Regions from separate parts of the Rhizobium sp. P44RR-XXIV genome, predicted to be linked through region 3. Evidence: predicted binding sites of a transcription regulator. Region 3 holds the regulator's gene; each other region holds the start of a gene.
What was found. The regulator PhoB, encoded in region 3, activates phosphate uptake and scavenging genes when phosphate is short. The targets are predictions, from matches to a motif close to TGTCATNNANCTGTCAT.
Positions count from the first base shown of each region.

Region 1: BSK43_RS22515 (DapH/DapD/GlmU-related protein) is a predicted target of PhoB. The motif match lies at 2,070-2,086, and genes of this name have one in related genera.
Region 2: BSK43_RS33620 (acetoacetate decarboxylase) is a predicted target of PhoB. The motif match lies at 3,861-3,877, and genes of this name have one in related genera.

Region 1 is NZ_MPVZ02000028.1:1,101,150-1,106,625, forward strand. Features, by position in the region: gene BSK43_RS22510 (hypothetical protein) at 347-601, shown strand; gene BSK43_RS22515 (DapH/DapD/GlmU-related protein) at 1,405-2,046, opposite strand; gene BSK43_RS22520 (acetyltransferase) at 2,177-2,629, shown strand; gene BSK43_RS22525 (porin) at 3,414-4,520, shown strand; gene BSK43_RS35185 (hypothetical protein) at 4,894-5,064, shown strand; gene BSK43_RS35190 (hypothetical protein) at 5,219-5,392, opposite strand.
Region 2 is NZ_MPVZ02000029.1:1,672,055-1,677,530, reverse strand. Features, by position in the region: gene BSK43_RS33640 (alpha/beta hydrolase) at 1-160, opposite strand, end outside; gene BSK43_RS33635 (alpha/beta hydrolase) at 217-927, opposite strand; gene BSK43_RS33630 (ABATE domain-containing protein) at 1,093-1,707, shown strand; gene BSK43_RS33625 (patatin-like phospholipase family protein) at 1,808-2,965, opposite strand; gene BSK43_RS33620 (acetoacetate decarboxylase) at 3,001-3,747, opposite strand; gene BSK43_RS33615 (3-hydroxybutyrate dehydrogenase) at 3,956-4,744, shown strand; gene ppk2 (polyphosphate kinase 2) at 4,842-5,476, shown strand, end outside.
Region 3 is NZ_MPVZ02000025.1:288,400-293,875, forward strand. Features, by position in the region: gene BSK43_RS06730 (aspartate aminotransferase family protein) at 1-849, opposite strand, end outside; gene BSK43_RS06740 (GcrA family cell cycle regulator) at 1,276-1,824, shown strand; gene phoB (phosphate regulon transcriptional regulator PhoB) at 2,003-2,686, opposite strand; gene phoU (phosphate signaling complex protein PhoU) at 2,718-3,431, opposite strand; gene pstB (phosphate ABC transporter ATP-binding protein PstB) at 3,483-4,298, opposite strand; gene pstA (phosphate ABC transporter permease PstA) at 4,313-5,476, opposite strand, start outside.

The DNA of each region.
Region 1 (5,476 bases), on a different contig from region 3:
TTACTGCCTTGTGCACATACGCCGCCATCGTGTTCTTCTTGAAACGAAAGAATATCGAGAAACGACGTAGTAACGCCAACGGATAGGTGTCACCGCTTCCCGATCTGATTTAAATGGTTCGCAAAAGCCTACGCAGCTATCCTTTTGCGGGTAACACACCACGATCCCAGATCTCGTTGCCTGTCGGCGAAGCAAAAAGCCGAGGCGTTGCCACATTACAGCCTTGGCAAAAGCGCTGTCGGGGTAGTACTGGGTGACGCGGTCCTTCGGTCTCCATGCCGTCGGATTGGCTATAGCAATTCGCAATCCGAATTTTCTGCCGAAACTAAAGACGAGGAACAGCAATTTGGAAGTGAAAGGTGACATGGCGTTCGAGCGGCTTGTCGAGGAGATGATGGACAAATGTTTGGGTGGAATTCCTACCCTGAGCCAAGTCTCTGCGGAAGCGGTTCGACAGGGCCTGCGGTTGGTGGTCTCGATCAACGTTCGGGTCGAGATGGAGCAAGAGCATTGCGCCAACGTCGACTGCGCCCAGTTAGCTCGATTTGAGCTGGATAAGTGCCACGAAACACGGACCGGAGCGCTCGAGTTTCATATTTGAGTGTTTTCGACCCTCGATGTGGCCGGCGCGAAATAGGATCGCTTGTTTGCGTAGGCTACGATGCTCGCCCTCAACTTAGCCTTTTGCCCGACCGCCATGTCATCTCACCAGTATGTCGCAGAGCTCTTCGAAGCTTCCGTTTTGCATGTCGTTGTCCAATAGGGCGGATTGTTGCCGGTATTTTATATAGCGCCGACAAGCTCTCCGCTATCCGGCTCCATTGACGAATTGCCTAACCAGAAGGACGAACTTGCCCACGCATTCGGCTTCCGCCTGTTTGCCGAATAATAATGTGGTCGCGGCGCGCGCGAATAACCCGCTTCTCGCCATGGTGATATAGTCAGTACCTGGCTATACATCCCATCGGATGGTTGTGCGTTACGAAATTCCACCTACGACCCATTCCGTTACCTCCAAATACTTTGGCGTGGCCGGCTGTTTCAGTTTAGAGACTGCATTACGCATGATCGCACCTAGGCACGCCTCGATTTTGACGACAGAGACGACCTTGCGGATCTGCTTGATCTACTCATTTTTTGTGCCGGCGAACTACGATGAATTCGTCCGTAGTAGTGAAGCCTCCATTCGTCTCCCACCACTTTTGGCGATTTCTCCGATTCTCCTCTCCCTCTATACTTGCGTAAGTAAGTGAATTTTCTCGGTATTTTCAGACTTGCCAATTTGTTCGCTCTATACATTCGGAGAATGTCGCTCGACTTGGGGGCATCTAACATAGCGGCCGATTTGTCGCTGGAGCCGACGGCTTCCGAAAGATCTTGAAATCATGATCGCAATCTCGGTGATCAGCCGATTTTCGACCAGCGATCGCAGAAGGATTCGATGTTGGTGGATTGGAAGTCTTCAAGACGCTCCATTATGGTTTCGAACGGCCAATCCCACCACGCAATATCATTCAGCTTCGCCGCGACGGACGCACTGAATCGCTCACGGATCAAGCGAGCCGGGACGCCTCCAACGATCGTATAGGGCGAGACGTCCTTGGTAACGACGGCTCCGGCCGCCAGTACCGCTCCATTCCCAACTGTGACACCGGGCAGAACGATCACGCCATGCCCTATCCAAACATCGTGGCCGATAGTCACACGGTCGGCATGGCGTTTTTCAAAGAAAGCGAGATCGCGCGTCGCGTCTGCCGAATAGTATTCCGGGCAATAGGTGAAACGATGCATTGAGGGACGATCGATCGGATGATTGGGCGCACCGATTCTCACCTCGGCGGCAATGGCGCAGAAGCGCCCTATCTCGGCATCGGCAACCGTGCAACGAGGCCCGAGATAAGAGAAATCGCCGAGTTGTGTAGAATGCAGAGAGGTATCTACGAGAACCTCGCAACGATCACCTATGATCGAGTCTCTGATCCTTGCAGTAGGGTCAACGATCGACTTGGCGATTTTGGGCTGGGTCTTGTCGGAAACGTGGGTCATGAGTTGCCGTCTAGCGGCTCCTTATGAAGGCCCGGTGACACGAACCACACGCGCAAGCAGTCTTTACGCATTCCGGCGGAGATCCTAAACGAGCACCTGAGAGTCATAAAAAGACATGAGAGAGGCTGACATGTTCAAGTTGCGGCAAGCCAAACCGGCCGACATAGAGCGTAACTATGAGGTATGGCGGACGGCCGTCGAAGCCACCCATCATTTTCTCAGCGACTTGGATCTGGAGGCGATCGGGAAGATGGTGCTGGAGGATTACCTGCCGAATGCCGAATTCACAGTGGCCGTCGATGGTGAGGATACATCCCACGCCTTCCTGGGAACTTCCGGAAACCATATCGACGCGCTTTTCGTTCATGCGGAAAGCAGAGGCGCAGGCTTAGGACGTCTTCTTCTCGACAGTTTCCGAACAGGAAAAGACGTCGTTACCGTCGATGTCAACGAGCAGAATCCGACGGCGGTGGGCTTTTACGAAAGGTTGGGGTTCAAGGTGACGGGCCGTTCGGAGCTTGACGACCAGGGCCGTCCCTTCCCGATCCTCCATATGCGATGGGAAAGCGCAGTGACCACCTAAGTCGTTGCGTCGCGCGGTTCGGGGATAGACCGTTCGTCGGAAGCCATCGTTAACTGCCGCCGTCATTCCCTTGTGGTGAGTCAATCCGGTGAGACACGGATTCGAACTCGTTTCGAACCATTTTGAAACGGTATCCATTGCGCAGCTCCGTTTCGTAACGGAGCCGCGTTCGTGCCAGCCCATTCAGGTAGGTTATACACACCTACGGTAGATGTTAGCTTCATTGCTACCGGTTTGGATGCCACCCCTGAACCGGACAGTCCCGCGCCCGATGAGACTACGCCCCCAGTAGTCTCATCGGGCGCACTGCTATCGTTTCGCGCCGGATATGCGGATGCGCAGATCAGAGCAGCTCCATCATTCTCGTTGCCGCTGATATAAACACTCCTGAACACATGCCGGATCGATCCGGAACGCAAACGACACAATGCGATTGCTGCGCATCTCCGACTCGCCCTCCCCGGCATCGTTCCGGCGACGCCGTTCAGGACCTTCAGCCCAAAGACAGCCCTTGTTTTCGGTGTCGCCAATTGGGCGCAAAATGGCCACATAGTCGGCTCAGTCGGCGAATTGCGTCATTTTTGCAACAAACTTTTTTTTCGGATAGCGCACATATAGTTCGCCAGTCTTAGTATCTTGCCAAATCAGTGAAGCAGGTTCAGGAAATAGTTCGCGGGGCTTATTACTTCGCACCTACTGATAGGGAACATGAACGGGATGGGGTTGGGCACGCCGCTTCGGCGGCGCGAAATCTCAGGCCCAATCAAGAAAGATTGGAGTTATTATGAACATCAAGAGCCTTCTTCTCGGCTCCGCTGCTGCCCTGGCAGCAGTATCCGGTGCTCATGCAGCTGACGCTATCGTTGCTGCTGAGCCGGAGCCGCTGGAATACGTTCGCATCTGCGACGCCTACGGTGCAGGCTACTTCTTCATCCCGGGTACGGAAACCTGCCTCAAGATCGGCGGCAAGGTTCGTACGGAAGGTGAATGGTACAACGCCTATAACCGTGACAGCCATCAGGGCACGCTGTGGCACACTCGTGCTGAGCTGAACGTCGACACCGCGACCGACACCGAATACGGCCCGCTGAAGACCGAAACCATCGTTCGTTGGGACTGGAATGACGGCGGCTCCACCAGCACCAACCTGCTGTGGTCCTACATCAGCCTCGGCGGCTTCACGGTTGGTAAGAAAGACTCGCAGTACAACCTGTACATGGGTTATGCCGGCGACGTCATCAACGACGACGTGATCTATGACGGTCCGTACGAACTCAACCAGTTGACCTATGAATATGACGGCGGCAACGGCTTCTCGGCTGTGATCTCGCTCGAAGATTCCAACTCTGCTACGACCGGCTCGGCATCTTACGGCGCCAGCTTCTGGACGGACGACAAGACCAACCACTACGCTCCTGACGTTGTTGGCGGTCTCGGCTTCAAGTCCGGTGCATGGGGCTTCAAGGTCGTTGGCGGTTATGACTCGATCGTCAAGGAAGGCGCCATCAAGGCTCGCGTAGACGCTGACTTCGGCGCATTCACGGCCTTCTTGATGGGCGGCTACAACACCGACGGCGACAAGCTCAACAAGTATGCCGGCACCAACCAGGACGTTTCGGCCTGCACGGCGCCGAACGGCACCGTCAACGCATCGAAGTGCGGCTGGGGTGACTGGGCAGTTTGGGGCGGCGTTGGCGTTCCGGTCAATGAAAAGCTGAAGTGGAACCTCCAGCTCGCTTACACCGACTCGAAGATGTTCGAAGCCACCACGAACCTGAAGTTCAACCCGGTTAAGAACCTCCTCGTCGAGCCGGAACTGACCTACGTTCACTACGACTACGCCCACGACGACACCGTTTCGGGCATCCTGCGTTTCGAACGCAACTTCTAACCTGATCAGATTTGACCTCCGATCAGAGAAGGAAGGGGGCCGGCTTTCCCTGCCGGCCCCCTTTTTTATGCGTTAAACTCCTGAAATCGCAAGCATGACCATCCATCACCGCGTGTCGTGACGAATCCCGATCAACCAGAAAGGGGAACCTTGTCGCACCCGCAGCGTTTACGGTGAAAGGGACGTGCCTAAGAAGGAGTTACCGACTTGAAACATCTTGCTTCAATCGCCTTGACCGCCGCTTTGGCCGTGGGGTCCTTATTATCTGTTGCCCTGCCCGCCTCGGCAGCGCCTTTCGGCAGCCCATCGGCGCCGAATAGCTCTAACATCATTCTGGTCCAGGACCATGGCACACGCTGGCACCCGGACTCGTATGACGATCGCCGTCATTGGCGCGATCGTGATCGCCGCCATTGGCGTGGCGACCGCGGCTGGGATCGTCGCGACAGGGATCGTTACTGGTCCGACGACAGGCGCTACCGTCACCGCCACCATAGTGGCGTTATATTTGAAATACGCCCCTGACTGGCGGATCTTCGGGTAAAGATCAATCAATTGGCTCATAGCCACCCGCAACAGGCCAGTGACGCAATGCCTGGGGCCCTGACGTTTAAAAAGCTAACGGCCGCTACCGAAATCACCGGTAGCGCGACTTGCTGTCAAAAAGGGAATATCCGATAGTTCGAAGCTTCTACCGATTAACGGCAGACGCGTACCTTGCGTACGACCCAGTGGCCATGAACCTTATGCTTCACCTTCTTAATGTGGCAATGTTGATGGTGACGATGATGCATCGGAGCTGCCTCGGCCGATGCGCTGACGGCAACGACCGATGCCAAAGCAAGTGCAGAAGCAAGAATCAGGTTTTTCATGTCGAACCTCTAAGCATTGGGGGACTATGCTGCGCGTATCGCGCACTACGTTCATGCGCCGGTTCATATTAACGCCACATGAAC
Region 2 (5,476 bases), on a different contig from region 3:
GATAGCGATCGGCCAACAGGGGGATGAGATCGCGGAACATGTGGCCGGAACTCGGGAAGCCGTGCAGCAGCAGAAGTTTCGGCGCGCCCGGCGAGCTTGCCTCACGATAGAAGACTTTGACGCCATCGACATTGATGGAGCGGTAGCTGACATTGGTCATGATAAGGTCCTTTCATTAACCTTTTAATTCGACCTTCAGTGGTTACTTTTCTTCAGTCACACGCTGATCGCAGCAGCCACTGCTTCGCGAATGAGCTCGACAACGGATTGTGGCGCTGTCGTCATCGGCGTGTGATCGACTAGCAGCGAGCGCTGCTTTGCCCCCATGCGCTCGGCCATGAAATGCTGGTTGGCAGCGCTGATCATCCGGTCCTCTTCCGCAATCAGGAACCAGGAGGGGCGATCCTTCCAGAGCGGACGCGCCAGGGGAACGGTGATGCAGGCCGGTGATATCGGACGCTGGGCAGCGGCAAGAACGGCCAGATCTTCTTCCCCGGCGTTCTGCGCATAGGCGTCGGCAAAGGCGTCATGAGGCAGATAAATCAACCCGTGGCTGTCGGGCGCCAACTTCGGCGCCTGTGGGTGTGGTTCGCCGCGATAGAATACGTCTGCGACGGTTTCACCCTCATCCGGCGCAAGCGCAGCGATGTAGACCAATGCCTTGACCTTCTCGCTTGCCACGCTGGCGATAACTGCCCCGGCATAGGCATGGCCGACCAGAATCACCGCGCCTGTCACCCGCTCCAAGGCGCGCTCCAGGGCAGCAACATCATCGGCCAGGGAAGTTAACGGCAGCGGAGCGGCCGTCACCGAGAACCCATCAGCCACTAGCGGTGCGATGACCTTCGCCCAGCCCGAGCCGTCTCCCCATGCACCGTGGACGAGGACAATATCGACATTCTCGGAAGACGCCTTCTGTTGTGACATCTGCCTTCTCCCTTTCGTTTGAACGCTAGTAACCCCTCTAAGTATGTTTATAGGGTTACGTCCAGCGCACATAACTTGTCAAGAGCCTTTTGATAGGTTATGTATCGTTCATGATTTTGAGAGACAGCGCGGCGCCCGCATTCGCCCGCCGGAACAGGAGCCAGGATGGACAACCACTCTCCCGCCATTTTCGTCGGTGACACGATGGGGCTGGATTTCCTGAATTCGGTGGCGACACCCATCGATGCTCCGATCGACTGGATCGACGACGGCGAAGGATTGCTTCGCTGGCTGGAGCAGGCGGGACTGGTGCCGCCGGAAACGCTGAAGGTCATGCGCGAGCAAGCGCTACCGGGAGAACTCGACAAGGTCGCCGATCAGGCCCGCAGCCTGCGTGAATGGTTCAGGAATTTCGTGCGTGAGCGTAAAGGCCGGCCGCTGACGCCGGAGGCTCTGGATGAACTGGAGCCCCTGAACCGCCTGCTGGAACGGGATGAAGGCTTCAACCGCGTTCTGGCCAGAGAGGACGGCGGCGGCCTCGACTTTCAGTCCAGGCGCAAATGGCGCTCGCCCGAGGCCCTGCTGCTGCCGATCGGTGAAGCGCTGGGACGTTTCGTCTGTACCGAAGATTTCTCGGACGTGAAAGCCTGCGAAGGCCATGCCTGCACGCTGCTGTTTGTCGACCATACGCGCGGCCATCGCAGGCGTTGGTGCAGCATGGCCATGTGCGGCAACCGCGCCAAGCAGGCAGCCCATCGGCACCGGCTCAAGCAGGGATAGCTTAACGGGGCAAGTGAGCTGGCGTCTTGGAAACGCTGTTAACAATCGTGCCGGCGGAGCAGATGCGCAGCTGGCACGATTGTTATTCTAGTCGATCGCTTCAGACTGGATCTTCGCGATGCAGGTCGTGGATGGCGACGGCGTCGTCGCTGAACGGCGGCAGCAGCCATTCGGTGTGACGCAGCGTGCGCTTGGTGTCTTCCAGGCCCATGTCCCAATGCTCGCGCATCGAGGTGCCGGAAAACTCATAATCCTTGGCATGACCCTCATAATTCTTGTGCTGATAGATCAGGTGGACGATATTGACGACGCCGGCATTGGAATAATCGGCAATCATCTCTTCCTCTTCCGGCGACAGCTGGTCTTTCGGGACACGCTTCAGCGCGCCGAGCAGCTTCATCTTCAGCCCGTGGATGCGCTTGAAATTGTCGGTATTCTGCCGGGTGCGGCTCGAATACATGATGTCCTTATGGCGCGACAGCACGTCCGGCATGCTGCGCGGCAGGACGCCGCGGGCGCTGAACAGATCGACCTGGAACACCAGAGAGCTGCGATCCTCCTCCTGATCGAGCAAATATTGCAGCGGGGTATTGGAGACGATGCCGCCATCCCAATAATATTCGCCTTCGATGCGGATGGCCGGCAAGGCGGGCGGCAGCGCGCCGCTTGCCATGATGTGCTCCGGTTCGATACGGATATTGTCGGTATCGAAATAGACGAAATTGCCGGTCCTGACATTGACCGCGCCGACGCTGAAGCGCTTCTTGCCGTCGTTCAGAACGTCGAAATCGATCACCATCTCCAGCGTCTTCTTCAGCTCGGCGGAATCGTAGAAGCTGGTAGCGCCCTCCGCGCCAGCCAGTTCCAGCCAGGGATTGGGGAAGCGCGGCTTGAAGAAGCCGGGCTGACCCATCGTCATGGTCATCCATGAGCTGGTGCGATTGCGGATGTCACGGAAGACGTCGCCTTCCGGCGTGTAGGCCCAGATCTTGCGACCGGAAATGATCTGCCAGAACTGTTCGAGACGCTGCAGGCGGCGGCTCGGCTCATTGCCGGCGATGATGGCTGCATTGATGGCACCGATGGAAACGCCTGAGAGCCATGTGGGCTCGCATCCCGCATCGGCCAGCGCCTGGTAGACACCAGCCTGATAGGCACCAAGCGCGCCACCGCCCTGAAATACCAGGGCGACACGGTCGTATTGCGTAGCAATTTCCTGGATTGTCGGCACTGCGGCTTTGGCTTTTCGTTCGAGCACGGGTTCGTCTCCAGCAAAAGGAAAATAGGGCGCGGTTACCTGCGCTCGGCGAGGTAGTCGTGAACGACTTCGCCAAGCCCAAGCGTCAGATTGGCGGTGAAATGAACGGCCGAAACCACGTCCAGAACCGGCAGCCGCGCGACGTCAGCCATCACATGCGGTCTGAGGTCGAGGGCGGCGGGCGAGGTCCAGGCTTCCTTGATGGTGATATCAGTCAGATAGTAGCGCACCAGCTCGCAGATGCGCGGTGTGGCGTCGACATGCGGTACGATCTTGATCAGGAAATTCGGTTCGGAGAGGGCAGCCATCAGCGGTGCCTGGTCGATCTGCCTGTGCTTGTAGCCCATCGTTGCCGTCGCGCAGAGAACGCTGCCATAATGCAGCGTGCCGACGATGACCTCGCCTTCGTTGACGATCTTCGGATTGGCGAGCTTCTTCGGGAAACCCCAGATTTCACGGCCGCCGGTGATCGGCGCATCGTCGTCGAGATACATGGAGTGGACATAGCCGCCGGCCTCGCCGCGATACTTCACCGGGATGACCTGCCCCGTCTCGGTGTAATCGCCGAAGCCGGTGGAATCGGGCATGCGGATGAATTCGTATTTCACCAGCGGCTCGTCGATTTCGAGCGGCTCGGGCACGACTGCCTCCAGGGCTTCGCGCGTCGTGCGGTAGGTGATGATGATATATTCGCGATCGAAGAACCGATAGGGTCCCGGAGGATAGGAAGGATTGGTCAGCGGCATTGCATAGGCATGCTTGAGAATGTCTTCGACCTTCATCGTATTTTCCGTCTTTGGAGGAAATAGTCCGGCGCCCGCGGCGAAACTTGCACGGTTGCGTGACAGTGAAGTGTCAACCCGCCAGCCGGCGGCACCTGAGACTGGCCAACCGCTGTTATCAAAGCGACATATGACGCTGGCAGTGTGCGCCCATCTCGGCATTTTTCCATTTACTCAACCATGTCATAGAGATTGCGGGAGTAGCATTATGGGTTCGTTGACTTCGAAGAATGCGCTGGTCACCGGTTCGACGAGCGGTATCGGGCTTGCGATCGCGCGCGCTTTTGCCGCCGAAGGCGCGAATGTGACGATCAACGGCCTCGGCGATGCCGATGCGATCGAAAAAGAGCGCGCAGCAATCGAGGCCGATTTCGGTGTGAAATGCCGTTATTCCGGTGCCAATATGATGAATGGCGAGGAAGTAACGTCGATGGTGCGCGAGGCCGAGGAAGCCTTCGGCAGCCTCGACGTCCTCGTCAACAATGCCGGCATCCAGTTCGTCGCTCCGATCGAGGAGTTCCCCGACGACAAATGGGAAGCGATCATCCGCATCAACCTGCTTGCAGCTTTCTACGCGATCAAGGCCGCCATCCCCGGCATGAAGGCCCGCAAATGGGGCCGCATCATCAACACGTCCTCGGCACATGCGCTGGTGGCTTCGCCGTTCAAGTCGGCCTATGTCTCGGCCAAGCACGGCATCACCGGCCTCACCAAGACGATCGCGCTTGAAGCGGCGCGGGATGGCGTCACCGTCAATTCCATCGCACCGGGCTATGTCTGGACCCCGCTCGTCGAAAAGCAGATCCCGGAGACGATGAAGGCACGCAACATGACGGAAGAGCAGGTCAAGCACGACGTACTGCTCGCCGCCCAGCCGACGAAGGAATTCGTGACCGTAGACGAAGTGGCGGCCATCGCCGTGTTTCTATGCGGCGATGCCGCCAAGCAGATCACCGGCACGACGCTTTCCGTCGACGGCGGCTGGACTGCCGAGTAGGATCGCCACTTGAGCCGGCCCACGCCCACATGGCTGTGCCGGCTCCTTGCGGTCGAAATATCTCAGCACCAACATGAAAACAGAGCAGGAGCGCGCAATGACCGACGACACCCAGGACCGGCTGAGCCGCATCAAGGACGAGATTGTCGACAGCTTCGACGAAGAACTCGAGATGCAGCTCGAGGAAGATCGGTTGGATGAACTGGTCGCCGAGGGATTGGGCGACGAAACCGACGCATCGCTCGACCGCAGGGTCTATTTCCGCGAGCTCTTTCGTCTCCAGCATGAACTCGTGCGTCTTCAGGACTGGGTGCAGTACAAGAAGCTCAAGGTCGTCGTGCTGTTTGAGGGCCGCGATTCCGCCGGCAAGGGCGGCGCCATCAAGCGCGTCACCCAGCGCCTCAATCCGCGTGTTTGCCGCGTCGTCGCACTGCCGGCGCCGACGGAGCGCGAGCGTCATCAGTGGTATTTCCAGCGTTATACGGCTCACCTGCCGACCGCAGGTGAAATGGTGCTGTTCGACCGCAGCTGGTACAACCGCGCCGGCGTCGAGCGGGTGATGGGTTTCTGCAGCTCGGAAGAGCTGGAAGAATTCTTCCGCTCCGTACCCGACTTCGAACGCATGCTGGTGCGCTCGGGCATCATTCTCATCAAATACTGGTTCTCGATCACCGACGAAGAGCAGGAGTTCCGCTTCAGCATGCGCATTCAGGATCCGCTGAAGCAGTGGAA
Region 3 (5,476 bases):
TGCCATAGCCAGCGGATTGCCGCCATAGGTCGATCCATGCGTGCCGGCCTTCATGCCGGAAGCCGCTTCGGCCGTTGCCAGGCATGCGCCGAGCGGAAAGCCGCCGCCGATACCCTTTGCGACCGCCATGATATCGGGCTTGATACCAGCCCATTCGTGGGCAAAGAGCTTGCCGGTACGACCGACGCCGGACTGCACCTCGTCGAGAACCAGCAACAGGCCGTGCTCGTCGCAGATCTGGCGGAGACCACGCAGGAATTCATTGGTCGCCGGGCGGATACCACCCTCGCCCTGCACCGGCTCTATCAGGATAGCGCCCGTCGCCTCGGTAATGGCTGCGCGCACGGCATCGAGATCACCGAACGGTACCTGATCGAAGCCGGGAGCCTTCGGACCGAAGCCTTCGATATATTTTTCCTGGCCGCCGGCCGCGATCGTCGCGATGGTGCGGCCATGGAAGGCACCTTCGAAGGTGATGATATGAAACTTCTCAGGATGCCCCTTGGCGAACTGATAACGCCGCGCCGTCTTGATGGCGCATTCCAACGCTTCGGCACCCGAATTCGTAAAGAACACCTTGTCGGCGAAAGTGGCTTCCGTCAGCCGCTTCGACAGCTTTTCCTGGCCAGGCACCTCGTAGAGGTTGGACAGATGCCAAACCTTGTCAGCCTGCGCCTTCAGCTCGGCGACAAGATGGGGATGAGCATGACCGAGCGAATTGACCGCCACGCCGGCTGCAAAATCGAGATAGCGTTCACCGCTTTCAGTGATCAACCATACGCCTTCGCCTCGCTCGAACCGCAGCGGAGCTCGCATGTAGGTATCATAAAGCGGCGCGGTCTCGGCCATGGCCATATCTCCTCGATCACAACTTTAAGGACCAATCGCTTCGTTTTTACGAAAGGGGTCCGAAAAAATCAAAAATGCCGCCTTGCGGCGGCCCGGTCACTATTGTTGTTTTGCACCGCGATGTCAACAAAACTGGCGCTTTAGCAGGTGCGAGAAAGTGCTTGCGCGCAAAAGGGATACGTTCGGCGCCGCATATTGCAGAAATGCCACGCCCGGACAGCAAGTTGGGGAAAACCTCGAAATCGATTCCTCAAGATTCCCGCGACTCTTGTCACGGAGTCTGCCTCACACTAGGTTAAAAACCAATTGCTAGACTGCATGCGGCGGAACTAGTCACCACAATTTTAGAGCGTTTCGTGCCTCGATCCCCATGCGAGGCAATGGTGAGGGATTCTGCCATCGGAAACGCGACAGCGGAGACAGGGCATGAATTGGACAGACGAACGCGTCGAGAAGCTGAAAAAGCTATGGTCCGAAGGGTTGAGCGCCAGCCAGATCGCGGCACAGCTCGGTGGCGTCAGCCGTAACGCCGTTATCGGCAAGGTGCATCGCTTGAACCTTCCCGGCCGAGCGAAGGCTGGCGGTACGACGGCGGCGGCTCGCACGCCGAAGCGCAGCGCCACGGCGCCGCGGGCTTCGAACTATCAGGCGCGCGTCGCAACCCGCACGGTTACCCGCCAGCAGGGCGCAACCATGCTGAAGGAAGAGGTCGAGATCGATACGGTCAACGAGATCCAGTATCGCCCGGCTGCCAATGTGGTCGTTCCAATCTCCCGGCGCCTCGGCCTGACGGAGCTGACGGAGCGCACCTGCAAGTGGCCGGTCGGCGATCCCCTGAAGGACGATTTCCACTTCTGCGGCAACGAGAGCCCGGATTCATCGCCCTACTGCACCTACCATCAGCGCCTGGCCTACCAGCCGGTGCATGAACGGCGCAGGCCAGCTCAGCGCGCGGCTGAGACACTTCATCACTGAGATAAAGAAACGGGCCCTTTGGGGCCCGTTTTCTGTTTCCGCCGCGACTGCATAATTCCTTAAATCGGAACCGATTTGAGGGAAAATTATGCAGAATTCTAAGATATTACAGCGACCTTAACGCGTCTTGAAAGACGCGTGGCGCTGTAATGTTGAGTGCCTGATCGGGTATTCCCGCTCAGGCCTCCATGGAGTAGCCCGCGCCGCGAACGGTGCGGATGACATCCTGCATATTGGAGAAGTTGAGCGCCTTGCGCAGGCGACCGACATGCACGTCGACCGTGCGTTCGTCGACATAGATATCATGCCCCCACACGCCGTCGAGCAGTTGCGAGCGCGAGAAGACGCGGCCCGGCGAGGACATCAGGAATTCCAGAAGACGGAATTCGGTCGGTCCCAGCCGCACTTCGCGGCTCTTGCGGTGAACGCGGTGCGTCTCGCGGTCCAGCTCGATATCGCCACAACGCAACACCGTGGAGAGAACCTCCGGACGGGCGCGCCGCAGCATCGCCTTGACGCGAGCCATCAGCTCGGGTGTCGAGAACGGCTTGACGACGTAATCGTCCGCGCCAGTGGAAAGACCGCGCACGCGCTCGCTTTCCTCGCCGCGGGCCGTCAGCATGATGATCGGCAGGCGCTCCGTCTCCGGCCGCATGCGCAGCCGGCGGCAGAGCTCGATGCCGGATACACCGGGGAGCATCCAGTCGAGGATCAGAAGATCGGGAATGCGCTCCTGGAGACGCAACTCGGCTTCATCGCCTCTGAGGATCGTGTCGACCTCGAAGCCTTCGGCCTCGAGATTGTAGCGCAGCAGAACGCTGAGCGCTTCCTCGTCTTCTACAACAGCAACTCTCGGAACCATGCGCCTATGGTCTCCTTTCTTCGCTTTCGGATTATTCCGTCACTGCGCCGACGGTATTGGCGGTATCGTCCTTCGGGCGCTCGCCTTCGGGCTGAGCACCCGTCGCCATGTAATAGATCGTCTCGGCGATGTTGGTGGCATGGTCGCCGATGCGCTCGATGTTCTTGGCGCAGAAGAGAAGATGCGTGCAGGTGGTGATGTTGCGCGGATCTTCCATCATGTAGGTCAGCATCTCGCGGAAGAGCGAGGTGTACATCGCGTCGATTTCCTCGTCGCGTTCGCGGATCGACACGGCCTTGTCCGGCGAGCGTGTGGCGTAGACGTCGAGGACTTCCTTGAGCTGGCTAAGCGCCAATTCGGAAAGGTGCTCGATGCCACGAGCCAGGCGACGCGGAACGCCCGTACCCTGCACGGCGATGACGCGCTTGGCGGTGTTCTTGCCGAGGTCGCCGACGCGCTCCAGATCGGAAGCGATACGGATCGAACCCATGATCTCGCGCAGGTCGGCAGCCATCGGCTGACGACGGGCGATGGTGACGATGGCCTTGTCGCCGACTTCCCGCTCGGCATGATCGAGGATGACGTCGTCGGAGATGACCTTCTGCGCAAGACCAGTGTCGCTCTGGACCAGCGCCCGAACGCTGTCGCTGACCATTTGCTCGGCCAGGCCGCCCATTTCCGCAATACGGCGCGTCAGGAACTTCAGGTCTTCGTCATAGGCAGAGAGAATGTGAGTGGAGACCATTTTTCTATCCTCAAGGTGAACTGTGTGAAAGGAGCCGCGCGCACGGCATCATCAACCAAAACGGCCCATGATGTAATCCTGCGTGCGGAAATCGTCGGGATTGGTGAACATCTTATCGGTATCGTTCTCCTCGACCAGATGGCCGAGATGAAACATTGCGGTACGTTGCGACACGCGGGCTGCCTGCTGCATGGAATGCGTGACGATGACGATGGTGAAGTTTTCGCGCAGCTCGTGGATCAGATCCTCGACCTTGGCGGTGGCAATGGGATCGAGCGCCGAACAGGGCTCGTCCATCAGAATGACCTCCGGGCTGACCGCGACGGCACGGGCGATGCACAGGCGCTGCTGCTGACCGCCCGAGAGGCTCGTGCCGGCATCATGCAGCCGATCCTTCACCTCACCCCACAGACCGGCCTTCTGCAGGCTGGTTTCGACGATATGCTCGAGATCAGCTTTCGAGCGATGCAGACCATGGATGCGAGGGCCATAGGCTACGTTCTCATAGATCGACTTCGGGAACGGATTGGGCTTCTGGAAGACCATGCCGACCCGCGCGCGCAGCTCCACAACATCAATGTTGTTGTCGTAGACATCCTGATCGTCGAGCGTGATCTTGCCGGTGACGCGGCAGGTCTCGATCGTATCGTTCATGCGATTGAGGCAACGCAGGAAGGTGGATTTGCCGCAGCCCGAAGGACCGATCAACGCCGTAACCGTATTGGCACGGATGTTCAGGTTGACGTCGAAGAGCGCACGCTTGTCGCCGTAGAAGACGGACACGTCCTGGCCGATCATCTTGTAGGGGATCGTCGTCATCTTCCTGGCCAATGCTCTTTCACTTGCGGCTTCCGTCATCATGTTCATTCGATCGCCCTCCCCTACCAGCGCCGTTCGAAGCGGCGGCGCAGCAGGATCACGCCGATATTCATCGCAACGAGGAAGAAGAGCAGGACGATGATCGCCCCGGAGGTTCGTTCGACGAACGCCCGTTCGGCTTCACTCGCCCACATGTAGATTTGCACCGGCAGCGCCGTCGAAGGATCGAGCGGCGATGCCGGGTAGTTGGCAACGAAGGCGACCATGCCGATCAGGAGCAGCGGCGCCGTCTCGCCGAGTGCATGCGCCAGTCCGAGGATGGTGCCCGTCAATATGCCGGGCATGGCGAGCGGCAGGACGTGATGGAAGACCATCTGCATGCGCGAGGCACCGAGGCCAAGCGCTGCGCTGCGGATCGAGGGCGGCACCGCTCGCAATGCCGAACGTGTGGCGATGATGATCATCGGCAACGTCATCAGGCTCAGCACCAGGCCGCCAACCAGCGAGGCCGAGCGCGGCAGGCCCATCATGTTGATGAAGACCGAAAGCCCGAGCAATCCGTAAACGATCGAGGGCACGGCCGCCAGATTGTTGATGTTGACCTCAATGAGGTCCGTCAGCCGGTTCTTCGGCGCGAATTCCTCCAGATAGATCGACGCAGCGACGCCAACGGGAAGCGCCAGAACCAGCACCGTCAGCATCAGATAGAGTGAGCCGATCAGTGCGACGCCGAGTCCGGCAGCCTCAGGGCGGCTTGAGTTGCCCGACACAAACAGGCCGCTGTTGAAGGCTTCGTGCAGAGCGCCGCTCGCAGTCAGCTGCTTCATCCAGCCGAGCTGCCGGTCCGACACCTTGCGATCCTTCTCATCAACCGTCAGGTCGATCTGTCCCTTGTTGGCGGAATCGATGTTGGCGCTCGCGAGGACGGTGAGGTTTTGCGTCGTCCCCACGATCGACGGATTGGCGGTCACCTTGTCACGCAGCACGATCCTGGCGCCATCCGACACCATGGCGGTTGCCTCGCGCACGAGCGCACGGTTGGAAGGGTCGATATCAAGCGCTTTTACCAGGGCATCGCGGATCAGGACCGGATAGTTGGCGACCATCAGCACCTTCGGGTCGCTGGCGCGCTTGCCCGTGGGGTCGATGACCTTCTCGGTGAACTCGATCGGCAAGGTGATCGACGTCTGCACGAAGGCCGTATAGCCGTTTCGAACCACGGTCGA